One region of the Aeromonas salmonicida genome, then DNA from elsewhere that is predicted to be linked to it. Evidence: predicted binding sites of a transcription regulator. Region 1 holds the regulator's gene; the other holds the start of a gene.

Region 1 (8,394 bases):
CGACCTGACGCCGGAGCCGACCACCAAGGCAGAAAACTACCAGCCGGACTTCACCGCCAGGAACCTGGTGACCACCCGTTTTGATGTCAACGGTCGACGCACAGAACGGCTGGAGTCCGAGTATGCGGAGTATTACCAGATCATCGAGCAGGCTACCTTCAACAAGCCGGTGGTCTACATGTTTGACAAGCAGGGTGAGGCCGAGTGGAAAGTCACGGCCGACACAGGTGTCCTCAATACAGATGACAACGTGATCCTGCGCGACAAGGTACATCTGGATGGCCTGCTGCCCACCTCCTTCATCTCCACACTGGATACCCCCTATCTGGAGCTGGATCTGGTGACTCAGAATGTGAGAAGCAATCAGCATGTCAGCATAGTGGGTAAGGAATTCCAGACCGAAGGCGTTGGCCTGAAGGGTCATCTGGAACGCAAATATTTTGAATTACTGGATCAGGGCCATGCCATCTATTTCAATGAAAAACGCTAATCTGGCCCTCGCGGCTTTGCTGCTGTGCGGCACCGTGAGTGCCAAAGAGTCCGACTTTGCCGAAAAGGTCTATGTGGATGCGGTCAGACAGGTGGCCGAGATGCAGGACAACCGCATCACCTTCAGTGACGATGTCATCATCACTCAGGGCACCATCAAGATTAAGGCTGACAAGGTGGTGGTGATCCGTTCCGGCGACAAAGGGGCCGAGGTCATGACGGCCTATGGCAAGCCTGCCACCTTCTTCCAGATCCTGGACAACGGCAAACCGGTCAACGCCCACGGCAACAGCATTCGCTACGAGCTGAAGAATCGCCTGGTGACCATTACCGGCAACGGTCAGCTCAAACAGGAAGACAGCCAGGTCAACGGTGACCTGATCCGCTACGACATCGTCAAACAGAAGATGATCGCCGAGAGCAAGGGGCCGACCCAGCGGGTCAAGACGGTGTTCCTGCCTGATCAGGTAGAGAACTTCGACAAGCCCGCCGACCAGAAGAAGCAGGGAAAATAAACCATGGCAGTGTTGAAAGCAGCCGGCCTGCAAAAAAGTTACAAGCGTCGCATGGTGGTCAGTGACGTGAGTCTGGAGGTGGGTACCGGCCAGATCGTCGGCCTGCTCGGCCCGAACGGTGCCGGCAAGACCACCTCCTTCTACATGATAGTGGGGCTGGTGCAGAGCGATGCCGGCCTCATCACCATCGACGATCAGGACATCAGCCAGCAGCCCATGCATATCCGTGCCCGTAACGGCATCGGCTATCTGCCGCAGGAGGCCTCCATCTTCCGTCGTCTGTCCGTGTTCGACAACCTGATGGGGGTCATGCAGACCCGCAAGGGGCTGAGCCGCGAAGAGCGTGAAGACAAGGTCGAACAACTGCTGGAAGAGTTCAACATCACCCATATCCGTGACAACCTGGGTCAGAGTCTGTCAGGGGGGGAGCGACGCCGGGTCGAGATCGCCCGCGCGCTGGCGGCCGAGCCGCGCTTTATTCTGCTGGATGAGCCGTTTGCCGGGGTCGACCCCATTTCTGTGATAGACATCAAGAAGATCATCCAGCATCTGAAAGATAGAGGCCTTGGTGTCTTGATCACCGACCACAACGTCAGGGAGACTCTGGACGTATGTGAGAAGGCTTATATCGTCAGTCACGGCAAGATGATCGCCGAAGGTGCACCGGCCGAGATCCTTGCCGATGAACAGGTCAAGCGCGTCTATTTGGGCGATCAATTCAGTCTATAGTAAGGGGGCATCTCTTCATTTCCTTTGACGACTGCCTCGCTGAACATAAGGATATCCCGACGTAGATGAAGCCGACATTACAGTTGCGTCTCGGTCAGTCCCTGACCATGACGCCGCAATTACAACAAGCGATTCGTCTGCTCCAGCTCTCCACCCTGGAACTCCAGCAGGAAATTCAGCAAGCGCTCGATAACAATCCTTTGCTTGAGCAAGAGGAGAATGACGTTCAGGAGACCAGCCCGGAAGAGCCCGTCGACGACAGTCAGCTCGACTCCAGCGATGCCATGGCCCAGGATCAGATGCCGGACGAACTGCCGGTAGATACCACCTGGGAAGATGTCTATTCAGCCGGCACAGCCCAGAGCGCAGGCCCCATCCACGATGGAGAGGACAGCGTCTATCAGGGGGAAACCACCGAGAACCTGCAGGACTATCTGCTGTGGCAGATGCGCCTCACCCCGTTCAGCGATCTGGATGCCGCCATTGCGCTGGCCATCATAGATGCCATCGATGACTCCGGTTATCTGACCGTCTCTCTCGAAGATATACAGGCGGCGGTGAGCAGCGAGGATGTCGAGGTGGAACTCGACGAGGTCGAGGCAGTGCTCAAGCGGGTGCAGCATTTCGATCCGGTCGGCATCGCCGCGCGCTCGGTGCAGGAGTGTCTGCTGATCCAGCTTGGCCAGTACGCTCCTGAACTGCCCTGGCTCAATGAGGCCAGGGAGGTGATCAAGGAGCACATGGATCTGCTCGGCAACCGTGATTACCGCACCCTGGCCCGCAAGACCAAGCTCAAGGAGAGTGATCTCAAGGAGGTGCTGGACCTTATCCAGCAACTGGAGCCCAGGCCGGGTAACGGCATCATACAGAGTGACTCCCAGTACGTGATCCCGGATGTCACCGTCGTCAAGAAGGGCAACAAATGGGTCGTCGAACTCAACCCGGATTCTGCACCGCGCATCCGGGTCAACGAGACCTATGCCGCCATGGCCCGTCAGGCGCGTACTAGCCAGGATACCCAGTTCATTCGCTCCCACTTGCAAGAAGCCAAGTGGTTCATCAAGAGTCTGGAGAGTCGCAACGACACCCTGCTCAAGGTGGCGACCTGTATTGTCGAGCAACAACAGGGCTTTTTCGAGTATGGTGAAGAAGCCATGAAGCCCATGGTGCTCAACGATATCGCCGAGGCGGTGGAGATGCATGAGTCGACCATTTCCAGGGTAACGACCCAGAAATACATGCATACCCCCCGCGGCATCTTCGAACTGAAGTTTTTTTTCTCCAGTCATGTGAACACAGAAGGAGGAGGAGAGTGCTCATCGACCGCAATTCGCGCGCTGATCAAGAAGCTGGTGACGGCGGAGAATCCCGCCAAGCCGCTAAGTGATAGCAAGATCGCGGATTTGCTGGCCGAACAGGGTATTATGGTGGCGAGACGCACGATCGCAAAGTACCGTGAATCCTTGTTGATCCCGCCATCCAATCAGCGCAAACGCCTGGTTTAGGCAAAACAAAAGGAAGACGTTATGCAAATTAACCTGACCGGACACCATGTCGAGATCACCGAAGCTCTGCGTGATTATGTGAATAACAAATTTGCCAAACTCGAGCGTCACTTTGACCACATCAATAATGTTCATGTGGTGTTGAGCGTAGAAAAACTGAACCAGATCGCCGAAGCCAAGCTGCATGTCAGCGGTGGTGAGGTGTTCGCCAATTCACAGCATGCTGATATGTATGCTGCGATTGATACCCTGCTGGACAAGCTGGATCGGCAGATCATCAAGCACAAAGATAAGTTAAATCAAAAATAACTATGCAACTTGAACACATACTGAGTCGGGACTGCACCAAAAGTGCGGTCCCTTGTACCAGCAAGAAACGCGCCCTCGAGATCATCAGTGAATTAGCTGCTGAGCGCTTGGGGACCTCTCGCCAGACACTGTTCGAGTGTTTGCTGGCACGAGAAAAAATGGGCAGTACCGGGATCGGTGCCGGTATTGCCATTCCCCACGGCCGGATCGGTGACGAGTTTCCGCCGACCGCCATCCTGATGACCTTCGCAGAGCCTATCCCCTTCGACTCCATCGACAATCAACCGGTTGACCTGCTCTTTGCCCTGCTGGTGCCGGAAAGCGAGTGCAAACAGCACCTCAAGACCCTTTCCCTGATGGCATCCAAACTCGGCGACAAGGCGGTTTGCCGCCAGTTGCGCCAGGCAAGCAGCGATGAAGATCTCTATCAGATCATGACGTCGGCCTGATATTCGGGCCCTCGTGATGACCCCAAGCGGTGAGGCAACAAGATGCAATTAATAGTGGTAAGTGGGCGCTCCGGCTCGGGCAAGACAGTTGCCCTGCGCGTGCTGGAGGATCTGGGTTATTACTGTGTGGATAACCTGCCGGTCAACCTGCTGCCCCAGTTGATCGTGTCGGTCGAGAGCCAGTATGACAAGCTGGCGGTCAGTATCGACGTGCGCAACCTGCCGGTGAGCGCAGACAAGCTGGAGACCCTGCTGGCCCAGGTTCGCAATGAGGGTCGGGTGGAATTTTCCAGTTTCTTCTTCGATGCGGAGAACTCCACCCTGCTCAAACGCTACGGTGAGAGCCGCCGGCTGCACCCCTTGTCCCGCAAGCAGCTCTCGCTGGATGAGGCGATCCGTGAAGAGACCAATCTGCTGGCGCCGCTCTCCTCGACCGCCGACTTGCGTATCGACACCACCAGCCTCAGCATTCATGACCTGAGTGAGCTCATCAAGACCCGGGTGCTTGGCAAGAAAGAGAACGAACTGGTGCTGGTGTTCGAGTCGTTCGGCTTCAAGTACGGCATCCCCAAGGACGCTGACTTCGTGTTCGATGCTCGCTTCCTGCCGAATCCACACTGGATCCCCGAGCTCAAACCCTTTACCGGCAAGGATGAGCCCGTGGCCCGCTACCTTTCCAGCCAGCCAGACGTGATGCAGTTCATCCTGCAGATTGAAAACATGCTGGCGACCTGGTTGCCACATCTGGAGCGCAACAATCGTAGCTATGTCACTGTGGGAATTGGTTGCACTGGGGGCCAGCACAGGTCCGTGTTCATCGCAGAGCAGCTGGCTGGCGCGTTCCGCTTGCTCGGCAAGAACGTTCAGATCCGCCACCGCACCCTCGACAAAAGTACGCCGCAACATTGATGGACCAATAGGAAGATCAGATGACCGTCTCAGCCTCGGTGGAAGTGAAGAACAAACTGGGTATGCATGCCAGACCGGCCATGATGCTGTTCGAGCTGGTACAGGGCTTCGATGCCCACGTGCTGCTGCGCAATGAGGACGGCATCGAGGCCGATGCAGACAGCGTGATCGGCCTGCTGATGCTGGATTCAGCCCAGGGCAAGCAGGTGGAAGTGCAGGTGGAGGGCCCCGAAGAAGTAGAGGCGCTGGCCGCCGTGGTGGCGCTGTTCACCTCCGGCTTCAACGAGGAGTGACTCACTCCTCGCCCTAGTTCAGGAACCGGTGCGCGCCAGCCCCTTGAAGCTGGCAAAATCCCGACAAGCCAGCAGATTCTTGCTGGCTTTTTCGTTCATCAGCGCCAGAAACAGATCGTAGAGCCCCATCGCCTCTTCGTAGTCCGCCTTGCTGATGGCCAGCACGAATATCAGAGTGGCTGTCTCGCCATTGCCCCAGTCGATCCCCTGTGGTGCCAGCACTGTATAGACCAGGGTGCGGCGGGCCAGCAGGCCGAGGGAGTGGGGGAGGGCTATGCCTTCTCCCAGCAGGGTGGAGACGATGCGCTCCCGTTCGTGGAGTGAACTTCTGAACCCCGCTTCCACCAAGTCTTCCTGTTCCAGCTGATCGCAGATGCGGGCGAACAGCTGACTCTGGTTGAGTGGCTCATTGACCACCATGAAGTGGTCGGCATCGAAGTATTTGTCGAGCAGGTAGGGGCGGGTGCGGTCGATCAGCACCAGTTTACCGAGCTGTTCCAGCTGATACTGGGTCGGGAAAGGTGCCACCTGCACCACGGGCACGTTCTTCTCGCTCACTTTGACAGTGCTGATGACAAAATCCTGCTCGATCCGCGTCAACCCCTCGTAATCTCGCACCGACTCCAGGCTGGCCAGTTGCAGCTGGGGATATTCCCGCTTGATGCGCGCCTCCAGCACCCGAAAGGTGGCGTTGCCGGCATCGCACAGCAGCAGTGCCTGGGGACGGCGGGTGTAGCCGATGTCGTAGTGGCGCTCCAGCCCTACCCCGATATGGATTACCAGGTAGCCGATCTCGTGGTGGGTCAGCCGGTAAGGTGTCTGTTTTATCCACTCCGAAATGGCGGCCAGCGTGATGTCGTAGGCGAGGGGATAGTACTGCTTGATGTGATCCGCCAGCGGATTGTGGCTGCCAATCTGGTATTTGACCCGCAGCAGCATGGCGCTGATATGGGTCTGCAGATCCGCGCGCAACTGCTGATCGCCGCGCAGATCATAAGGATAGTGCTGATGGATATAGGCAAGCAGATGCTCGACCAACTGCTCGCTCTCGGCGGCCATGGCCGGGCTGAGCCTGGGTGTGTCGGCGGTGAGGCGGGCCTGGATCTGGATGGCGAGGCAGGCGATCTCCTCTTCTCCCGGTGGCATCAGGGTCGGCAGCTCTGCATAAATGTCACTGGCTACGGCGGCCAGCGTCTCTGTGATGTCTTCGCTGGCAAACTGGCGCAGCTCGTGCCCCGCAGCCTGCCGCAGCAGGGCGACGGCGCAGTAGATTGTGAGCTGCTGCAAGCTCTCGTCGGCGAGGCGCAGCTGATGGCGGCTGAGCTGGGCATGGATGTGATTGCCCACTACCTCCAGCGTCTTGCTGGGGCAAAGGTTGGGCAGCAGGCTCTGCAACTGGTTGTTGTGAAGCAGCTCCTGATAGAGCAACTGGGTGAGGCAGGCCCTGATCGCCGTCTCCCCACCCTGGATGCGCATGCCCAGCCGTGGCTTGCTGTCGATGAGCAAGCCAAAGTGGGCGAGCCGCTCCCGCACTTCCGCCATATCCCCCTGCAGCGCCGCCCGGCTCAGATACCAGGTATCCGCCAGCTCGTCGAGCTTGATCCCCTGTTCCGCCGTCAGCAGCAAGATCTGCAGGTGCAGCACCCGCTCGCGGCTGGTGCGCGGCAGGCTGCTCTCCTGCTCCTGGGCCGCCAGCAACTCATCAAACAGCCCCTGATTGTAAATCTTGAGCTGGTAGCCGCTGCCGCGCTGGTGGATCAGGTGGGCGCCGTGGGTGGTAATCAGCTCGTTGAGGGTCGCCACGTCGGTGCGCACAGTACGGGTGGAGACATTGAGGCGGCGAGCCAGCTCCTCCTGTGGCAGCGGTTCGGCATGGAGCTGGGTCAGCAGTTGATGGAGTCTGGGGTGGGGCAGCTTGGTCATGAGGGGGGACGGGACTCCTGTCGCGAAGTAAAGGGTCGATGTTAACAAGTGGGTCATTAACAAGCCAGGCACCGGCCAGTGATCGGACCGGTGCCATCTTTCATCACGCCAGCAGTCGTTTCACGGTGGCGAGCAGGGTGCGTACATCCTGGGGGCGGGTCTGGCCGCTCTCGCTGTCGATGATGGAGCTGTAGACGTGGGGGATCACCTTTTCGACCCCGGCGTCCAGCGCGATCCGCACTATCTCTTCGAAGTTGTCGAGATCGATGCCACCTGTGGGCTCCAGCCAGAAGCCGTGGCGGGCACAGGCCTCGGCCACCGCCTGATACTCGTCACGACAATCCAGCCCTCCCATGGGGAAGAACTTGACCGAGCTGCCGCCCATGTCCTTGAGCAGGGCGATAGCAGTGTCGATGGGCACAATCCCGTCCGGTTGCTGGGCACTGAGGGGACCGGTGGAGATCTTCACCAGACCCGGTGTGCCGGTGGGGGAAATGAGGCCATTGACCAGTGTATCTGGCTGGCCCAGCAGCGCCCGGCTGGCACCGACCCCGGTGAAGACCTGATTGACGTGCTGGGGCTGCAACTGACAGGCCAGCTCGGCCACCATGGCGGACTGGCGAGGATCGCCCGCCCCCAGCCCGATGGAGAGAGCGTTGTCGATGAGTTTCGCGTAATCGCGCATATCGGCGACCGCGGAGGGCACATCCGGATAGTTCTTGGAGAGCACGCCGACCAGTACATGGCCTTCGGCCGCCTCATAAATGTCGACAGCATTCTGTTTGGAGCCCGCTAGTACATTGAGGCAGACACGGTTGCGGTAGTAGTTGGGAATAAGGGACATCAGTGATCCTCCTGAATTAGATATGGCCTTCGACGACGGCTTGCTGTTTGGAGCCCGGTAGTACATTGAGGCAGACACGGTTGTGGTAGTCGTTGGGAGCTAGGGACATCAGCGATTCTCCTGAACGAGGTTGGCAATGGCGGCATGGATCTGGTCGAGCTGGGGGGCGGTGACGCTGCGCACGTCGATCTCGATGTGGCCTTCGTTGGCCTTGTAGCCACGGCAGTAGATGGCTGGGTTGCCCTGTTGCAGTCGAGCCACCAGTTGGACTGTGGTCATGCCGATCTGCTGGTGGTCAAAAGCGATATCGGTGCGGGCTATATCGCGCCCCGCACTGTCCCATACCACCTTTGCGCTGACGCCCGGAAGCTGGTTGAGGCGCTCGATGAAGGGGGTCATCTTGGCGACCATGGCGGCATCGCTCTCCTT
Region 2 (8,394 bases), 160 kb from region 1:
GTGCTCCCTCAATCAGGACGACTTGATCCGCCGCGAGGTGATCAAACGTCTCATCTGCGATTTCAGCCTGAACTTCGTCGCCGTCGAGCAGGCTTATGGTCTGGTCTTCAAGGCGTATTTTGCCGATGATCTCAAGCTGTTGCAGACCTTTATCGACGACGGTCTGGTGCGCATGACCGACGATGGGCTGGAAGTGGTCTCCACCGGTCAGCTGCTCATTCGCAATATCTGCATGTGTTTCGATGTCTACCTGCGCAACAAGGCGCGCCAGCAGCAGTTCTCCCGGGTGATCTGAACAGGCAGCCCTGCACTGAAGATAAAAAAACCGCCTTTCGGCGGTTTTTTTATGGGGTAAGCAAACGGTTCAAGGTTTAGCGGCTGGCGGCGCGGGCGCTCAGCTCGGCTTTCTCGCCATCGCTCAGAAAAGCGAGGGTCAGGCCGTTTTGCTGGGCGGTGCGGATCTCGCTGGCGGTCATGCCGGCGGCCGGGGCAGCCACGTCATATTCGTGGGGCAGGTCTATGCCTTCTACCGCAGGATCGTCGGTGTTGAGACAGGCCAGCACACCGGCAGCCAGGAACTGGCGGATTGGGTGCTCGGTCAGGTTCGTGACCGTGGTGGTCTGGAGGTTGGAGGTGAGGCAGGATTCGATGCCGATGCGGTGCTCCGCCAGATAGGCCATCAGGGCCGGATCCTGGATGGCCTTGACGCCGTGGCCGATGCGCTCGGCGCCGAGATCGCGAATGGCTTGCCACATGCTTTCGGGGCCCGCCGCTTCGCCTGCGTGTACTGTGACGCGCATGCCCGCATCACGGACCTTGCGAAAATGCTCGGTGAACAGCTCGCCCGGGAAGCCCAGTTCGTCACCGGCCAGATCGACGGCAACCAGTTTGTCGCGATGGGCCAGACAGGCGTCCAGCTCCTTGCGGCACTGTTCGGTGCCGAAGGTGCGGCTCATGATGCCGATGAGGTTGGTCTTGATGCCAAAGTCGCGGCTGCCAGCTGCAACGCCGTCAATGATGGCTTCCACCACACCTTGTGGATGCAGTTTGTGGGTCATGGCCATGTAGGCGGGACTGAAGCGCAGCTCGGCATAGTCGATACCGGCACGCAGCAGATCCTCCACGTTCTCGTAGGCAACACGGCGGCAGGCATCGTAATCAGCCAGCACGGCCACGCCCCAGTCCAGTTTCTTCAGGAAGGCGACCAGACTCGGCTCATTCTCGACGATCTGCACGTGGGGGCGAAGTGCTTCCAGCTCAAAGGCTGGCAACTGGATATTGTGCTGACGGCCCAGCTCGAGGATGGTCTGCGCGCGGATATTACCGTCCAGATGGCGGTGCAGGTCGGTCAGGGGGAGAGATCTGTCAATCATGATGGCGCCTTCTTCGAGTCGGGTTTGAAAGCCTGCCATTCTAGGCAGGGCTCTCAAAAAAGATACCCCGTTTGAAATCAAACGGGGTCTTATTGGTCAGGGATTTGCCAAGGCGTGATGGGAATCGTTTTTCCAGAGGGCTCAGGAGAGGTCGAGCTCCTTGAGCTTGCGAGTCAGGGTGTTGCGACCCCAGCCAAGCAGGCGGGCAGCCTCCTGTTTGTGGCCATGGGTGTGATCCAGTGCCGTCTCCAGCATGATCCGCTCAAATTGGGGCAGGGCATCGGCCAGGATGTCGGTCTCCCCCAGTGCCAGCTTACTGGCAACCCAGTCCTGCAACTGCTGCTGCCAGCAGCCGGGCAGGGCAGGTTGGCCGGGCTCGGCCGTGTTGATGATGGGGGTCAGCAGTTCGGCGGGCAGATCCCCTACCAACACCTCCTGGCCCGAGGCCATCACGGTCAGCCAGCGGCAGACGTTCTCCAGCTGGCGCACGTTGCCCGGCCAGGCGAGACGGCTGATGTAGGCCTGGGTATCAGGGTGCAGGCTCTTGGCCTCCACGTTCAGCTCCTTGGCGGCGCGCAGCAGGAAGTGCTGGGCCAGTTGAGGTATATCCTCGCGGCGCTCCTTGAGGGCCGGAATATGAATGCGGATGACGTTGAGGCGGTGGAACAGATCTTCCCGGAATTCACCGTCTGCCACCCGTTTCTCCAGATTCTGGTGGGTAGCGGCGATGATCCGCACATCTACCTGCACCGGCTGATGACCGCCGACCCGGTAGAACTGGCCATCGGCCAGCACCCGCAGCAGGCGGGTCTGCACATCCAGCGGCATGTCGCCGATTTCATCGAGAAACAGGGTACCGCCATCGGCCTGCTCGAAGCGACCGTGGCGAATGTTGTTGGCACCGGTAAAGGCCCCTTTTTCATGACCGAACAGCTCGGATTCGATGAGATCTTTGGGGATGGCGGCCATGTTGAGGGCGATGAAGTTCTTGTGGGCGCGCGGGCTGTGCTTGTGCAGCGCGTGGGCGACCAGCTCCTTGCCGGTACCGCTCTGACCGTTGATCAGCACTGAGATGCTGGAGCGCGACAGCCGGCCGATGGCGCGAAACACTTCCTGCATGGCCGGCGCTTCGCCGATGATTTCAGGTGTGGTGGCCGTCTCCTGCTGGCGTGCCTTGCGCTTGGTGCGCTGTTCTTTCAGGTGATTCTCGGCACGGCGCACCAGGGTGACCGCCTCGTCGATGTCGAACGGCTTGGGCAGGTACTCGAAGGCGCCCCGCTGATAGGCGTTGACCGCGCTGTCCAGATCCGAGTGGGCCGTCATTATGATGATGGGCAGATCGGCCTGGCGGCGGTGGATCTGCTCCAGCAGGCTAAGGCCATCAATGCCGGGCATGCGGATATCGGAGAGGATCACATCGGGCGAACGTATCTCCAGCGAGCTCAGCAGAGCCTCGCCATCGGCAAAACTCTCGCACTCGAAGCCTTCACTGCCGAGGGTGCGTTCCAGTACCCAGCGGATAGAACTGTCGTCATCGACGATCCACACTTTTGCTGTCATGACGTTCCCTTATTTGCGAAGCGGTAGAAAAATGGTGAATTCGGTGTGGCCAGGCCAGCTGATGCAGTCAATGCGCCCCTTGTGCTGATCAATCAGGTTCTGGGCGATGGAGAGGCCGAGTCCGGTTCCCCCCTCCTTGCCGGTGATCATGGGGTAGAAGAGGGTGTCGCGGATGGCATCGGGAATGCCGGGGCCGTTGTCGATGATCTTGATCTCGGCCGCCAGCCGGTAGCGCTGACCGTGGATGGTGATCTGGAAGGCGGTGCGGGTCTTGATGCGAATCAGCCCCGTCTGTTCACCTATGGCCTCGGCGGCGTTGCGCACCATGTTGAGAAAAGCCTGCTGCAGCTGATCCGGCTCCATCTCGAACTCGGGAATGCTGGGGTCGTAATCCCGCTCTATGCGCACAGTGGGTGGCAGCTCCAGCTCCACCAGACGGCGCACCTGCTCCAGCACGGAGTGGACATTGTGCATCTGGTGGCGACCCGGACGCTGAGGGCCGAGCAGGCGATCGACCAGCACCCTCAGCCGGTCGGCCTGCTCTATGATGATGCCCGTGTATTCGCGCAAGGCCGGATCCGGCAGCTCTTTTTGCAACAATTGGGCCGCGCCGCGCAGGCCACCCAGCGGGTTCTTGATCTCGTGGGCCAGTCCGCGCACCAATTCCTTGGCCGCCTGTTGCTGGGCATGTTGTTGCAGCTCCTGGCTGATCTTCTTCTGCTGATCAATTTTGCGCAGCTCTACCACCATCAGCCGTTGTTCATGGTCGGCGAGCGGGCTTACGCTCATCTCCACCAGTCTGGGTTCACCTTCCACCACCAGGGTCACTTCGCTGTCGGTGAAGCCCTGCCCAGAGGTGAGGCACTGCTTGAGGCGCTGCAAATCGAGAGAGATATGTTCCAGCAGGTGGGGCAGCTCGATCCCGATCAGCCGACGCTGACTGAGGGAGAGCAGTTGTTCGGCCGCCGGGTTGACGAACTGGATGCAGAGCCGCTCATCCATCAGGATGACGGCGGTCAGCAAGTTATCGAGCAGTATCTTGGCTTGATCCGGGCGGGTTGGCACAGGTTTCTCCCTAAAACGGTGCTATACACCAGTAATGCACCAACGTGGTGCATTTAGTCTACCCGTATCGATGCACAGGATCACCCCTTGTTGGGGAGCGGGGTCACTTTAGGTGCCGGATTGATACTGGCTCGATGCAGGTAGAAGGTGACTACCCTTGATTTAGCAAGGATCGTACCGTCTTTGGCGAGTAGTTCGAGTTGTGCCTCGTGTGCGCCGCGATCCAGGTTTTCGACCCGAATAGCCAGGCCGTTGCTGACGATGGGGGCCGCCTTGCCATCCAGGGTCAGGCGCACGTCGTACTGGGTCGGCGGTTTGGGGCTTATCTGCCCCTGGAACACCACATTGCCCGTGTTGTCGCGCAGTGTGCTGCCCTGTTCCGGGGAGAGCATTTCGATTACCAGCTTGGCGGCTTCCTCCTCTTTCTTGGCATCAACGCCGGTCAGGCTGTTGAAGTTGTCCACCTGCACCGAGCGGGGGGCACCACCAATGAGAGGGGCAACACGCAGATCCACTTCTTTGGCCTGCTGGCCGGGAGGGGGGGCATCCGTGTAGTGAACGACGCCCTTGCTGTCTGTCCAGGAGTAGATCTTGGTGGCTTGGGCGACGGTGCTCGTCAACAGCAAAAGTCCCAGAGCCCATAGGGGGCATGCGTTTTTCATCCATCTCTCCTTGACGGGATTTTGCTTAATCCTATCAGAGAAAAAACCCGCCTGTTGGCGGGTTTGGTCAAGTTCAGAGCTGTGGTCCGAATTAAACGGAGTAGTACAGTTCAAACTCCAGCGGGTGCGGGGTCATGCGCACACGGTCAACATCATGCTGTTTCAGTTCCAGATAGGAATTGATGAAGTCATCGCTGAACACGCCGCCGCGGGTCAGGAACTCGCGATCGCTGTCCAGTGCGGCCAGTGCTTCGTCCAGAGAGCCGGCAACAGTCGGCACTTCTGCAGCTTCTTCCGGCGGCAGGTCATACAAGTTCTTGTCCATGGCATCGCCCGGATGGATCTTGTTGATGATACCGTCCAGACCGGCCATCAGCTGAGCTGCAAAAGCCAGGTACGGGTTGGCTGCCGGATCCGGGAAACGTACTTCGATACGACGAGCTTTCGGGCTCGGTACTACCGGGATACGGATGGAGGCAGAGCGGTTGCGGGCGGAGTAAGCCAGCATGACAGGTGCTTCATAACCCGGAACCAGACGCTTGTAGGAGTTGGTGGTCGGGTTGGCGAAGGCGTTGATGGCCTTGGCGTGCTTGATGATACCGCCGATGTAGTGCAGTGCCATCTCGGACAGACCGCCGTACAGGTCGCCAGCGAACAGGTTGACGCCGTTCTTGGCCAGGGACTGGTGGCAGTGCATGCCGGAGCCGTTGTCACCGAACATGGGTTTCGGCATGAAGGTGACAGTCTTGTTGTAAGCGTGGGCCACGTTATGGATCACGTACTTCAGAACCTGTACTTCGTCCGCTTTCAGGGTGAGAGTGTTGAAACGGGTCGCGATCTCGTTCTGACCGGCGGTCGCCACTTCATGGTGGTGCGCTTCAACGACCTGACCCATCTCTTCCAGCACCAGACACATGGCAGCGCGGATGTCCTGGGAAGAGTCAACCGGTGCAACCGGGAAGTAACCACCTTTCACGAACGGGCGGTGGCCCTTGTTGCCGTGCTCATACTCGGTACCCGAGTTCCAGGCAGCTTCCTCAGATTCGATTTTCACGAAGCTGTGGCCCATGGTGTTCGAGAAGGTGATGTTGTCGAACATGAAGAATTCCGGCTCAGGCCCGAACAGCACTGTGTCAGCGATGCCGCTGGCTTTGAGGAAATCTTCGGCACGCTTGGAGATGGAGCGCGGGTCGCGGTCATAACCTTGCATGGTGGCCGGTTCCAGCACATCACAAACGATGTTCAGGGTGGTCTCTTCGGTAAACGGGTCCAGCTTGGCGGAGGCCGCATCAGGCATCAGCACCATGTCAGACTCGTTGATACCTTTCCAGCCGCCGATGGAAGAGCCATCGAACATCTTGCCGTCTTCGAAGAAATCTTCGTTGACCTGGTGGGAAGGGATAGATACGTGCTGCTCTTTACCCTTGGTGTCGGTAAAGCGCAGGTCAACAAACTTGACTTCGTGTTCCTGGATCAGGGCCAAAACGTTCTGGGCTGACATGCTAAGTAACCTCCGGTGTTAAAACTCTTAGGGTGAATGCGTCATCACATTCACATAAGCCAGTATCGTGCCAAGTTTGTGACAGCTTGATTTCAGGGCGTTTGCGGCTATAAGCCCGCCCCAAGACCTGCCATCTCAGCGCGTTACGCCTCAAAGTAGTGCAACTGTGGATCGTTTTGGTGCACTAAAATGGTGCGCGGTATACGGTCAGCCCCCATCTAAACAGGCTTTGATCGGAAGGTCTATGATCCTGATCCCCTGTTATGCGTGAATGCACTGCAATTATGCTAGGCAGATCACAAAGGCGAGAGTACAATTAGCGCCCAATTTTACCCGGTGATTGAGGCGAGAATGTTAGAGAATTTACGCAATATTGCGATTATTGCGCACGTAGACCACGGCAAAACTACCCTGGTTGATAAGCTGCTGCAGCAGTCTGGAACCCTGGACCGTACCACTGATGGTCAAGAGCGTCTGATGGATTCCAACGACCTGGAAAAGGAACGTGGTATTACCATTCTCGCCAAGAACACCGCGATCCGCTGGAAAGACTACCGTATCAACATCGTTGATACCCCGGGTCACGCCGACTTCGGTGGTGAAGTAGAGCGCGTTATGTCCATGGTCGACTCAGTGCTGCTGCTGGTTGATGCTGTTGACGGCCCTATGCCGCAGACTCGTTTCGTGACCCAGAAGGCATTCGCCCAGGGTCTGAAGCCGATCGTGGTCATCAACAAGATCGACCGTCCGGGTGCTCGTCCTGACTGGGTTATGGATCAGGTATTCGACTTGTTTGACAACCTGGGTGCGACCGATGAGCAACTGGACTTCAAAGTTGTTTACGCTTCAGCACTGAACGGCTGGGCCACCATGGACCAGGGCGTTGAATCCGACAACATGGAACCCCTGTTCCAGGCGATCGTTGACAACGTTGAGCAGCCGAAGGGTGATCCTGCCGGTGCCTTCCAGATGCAAATCTCCCAGCTCGACTACAACTCCTACGTGGGTGTTATCGGCATCGGCCGCATCAGCCGCGGTCGTGTCAAGACCAACCAGCAAGTCACCGTCATCGGTGCCGATGGCAAGACCCGTACCGGCAAAGTCGGTCAGGTGCTTGGCTACCTGGGTCTGTCCCGTACCGAAGTTGTCGACGCGCAAGCGGGTGACATCATTGCCATCACAGGTCTGGGCGAGCTGAAAATCTCCGACACCATCTGTGACAACAGTGCTGTTCAAGCCCTGCCGCCGCTCTCCGTTGACGAGCCGACCGTGAACATGACCTTCCAGGTCAACACCTCACCGTTCGCCGGTAAAGAAGGCAAGTTCGTGACCTCCCGCAACATCATGGAGCGTCTGAACCAGGAGCTGGTCCACAACGTGGCCCTGCGTGTGGAAGAGACCGAAGATCCGGATAAATTCCGCGTATCCGGTCGTGGTGAACTGCATCTCTCCATCCTGATCGAAAACATGCGTCGTGAAGGTTACGAGCTGGCAGTATCCCGTCCGGAAGTTATCCTGCGCACCGTGGACGGCGTTCTGCACGAACCGTTTGAAACCGTGACTGTTGACGTGGAAGAGATCCACCAGGGTTCCGTGATGGAGCAACTTGGCCTGCGTAAGGGCGAGATGACCAACATGACCCCGGATGGCAAGGGCCGTGTCCGTCTTGACTTCATGATCCCGAGTCGTGGCCTGATCGGCTTCCAGACCGAGTTCCTGACCATGACGTCCGGTACCGGTCTGCTGTACCACACCTTTGACCATTACGGTCCGCACAAGGGTGGCAGCATCGGCGAGCGTCAGAATGGCGTGCTGATCTCCAACGCTACCGGCAAGGCGCTGACCTTCGCCCTGTTCGGTCTGCAAGACCGCGGTCGTCTGTTTATCGGTCACGCTACCGAAGTGTACGAAGGCCAGGTGATCGGTATTCACTCCCGCTCCAATGACCTGACTGTAAACTGCCTGAAGGGCAAGCAGCTGACCAACATGCGTGCCTCCGGTACCGACGAAGCCCAGGTGCTGACTCCGCCGATCCGCATGACCCTGGAACAGGCTCTCGAGTTCATCGACAACGATGAGTTGGTAGAGATCACGCCCAAGGCCATCCGTGTGCGCAAGAAACTGCTGACTGAAATGGATCGCAAGCGCGCCGGTCGTGCTTGATATCTGTTTATAGACAGACAGAGAGAGGCCTTCGGGCCTCTTTTTTTATGCCCATTTGACGGTGGATCAC

The links. The regulator sigma-54, encoded in region 1, starts transcription at its own class of promoters, with help from an activator protein. The targets are predictions, from matches to a motif close to TGGCACNGTTTTNGCTT.
Region 2: glnA (glutamate--ammonia ligase) is a predicted target of sigma-54. The motif match lies at 6,218-6,234, and genes of this name have one in related genera.

The regions. Positions count from the first base shown of each region.
Region 1 covers NZ_CP110645.1:363,981-372,374, forward strand. Annotated here, with positions in the region: gene lptC (LPS export ABC transporter periplasmic protein LptC) at 1-490, shown strand, start outside; gene lptA (lipopolysaccharide transport periplasmic protein LptA) at 477-1,004, shown strand; gene lptB (LPS export ABC transporter ATP-binding protein) at 1,008-1,733, shown strand; gene ONZ54_RS01810 (RNA polymerase factor sigma-54) at 1,799-3,238, shown strand; gene hpf (ribosome hibernation promoting factor) at 3,260-3,547, shown strand; gene ptsN (PTS IIA-like nitrogen regulatory protein PtsN) at 3,550-3,996, shown strand; gene rapZ (RNase adapter RapZ) at 4,039-4,905, shown strand; gene npr (PTS phosphocarrier protein NPr) at 4,926-5,198, shown strand; gene ONZ54_RS01835 (BglG family transcription antiterminator) at 5,217-7,121, opposite strand; gene dagF (2-dehydro-3-deoxy-phosphogluconate aldolase) at 7,225-7,965, opposite strand; gene ONZ54_RS01845 (DgaE family pyridoxal phosphate-dependent ammonia lyase) at 8,074-8,394, opposite strand, start outside.
Region 2 covers NZ_CP110645.1:204,849-213,242, forward strand. Annotated here, with positions in the region: gene hemN (oxygen-independent coproporphyrinogen III oxidase) at 1-295, shown strand, start outside; gene add (adenosine deaminase) at 372-1,373, opposite strand; gene glnG (nitrogen regulation protein NR(I)) at 1,515-2,933, opposite strand; gene glnL (nitrogen regulation protein NR(II)) at 2,943-3,998, opposite strand; gene ONZ54_RS01010 (DUF4124 domain-containing protein) at 4,079-4,660, opposite strand; gene glnA (glutamate--ammonia ligase) at 4,752-6,161, opposite strand; gene typA (translational GTPase TypA) at 6,513-8,324, shown strand.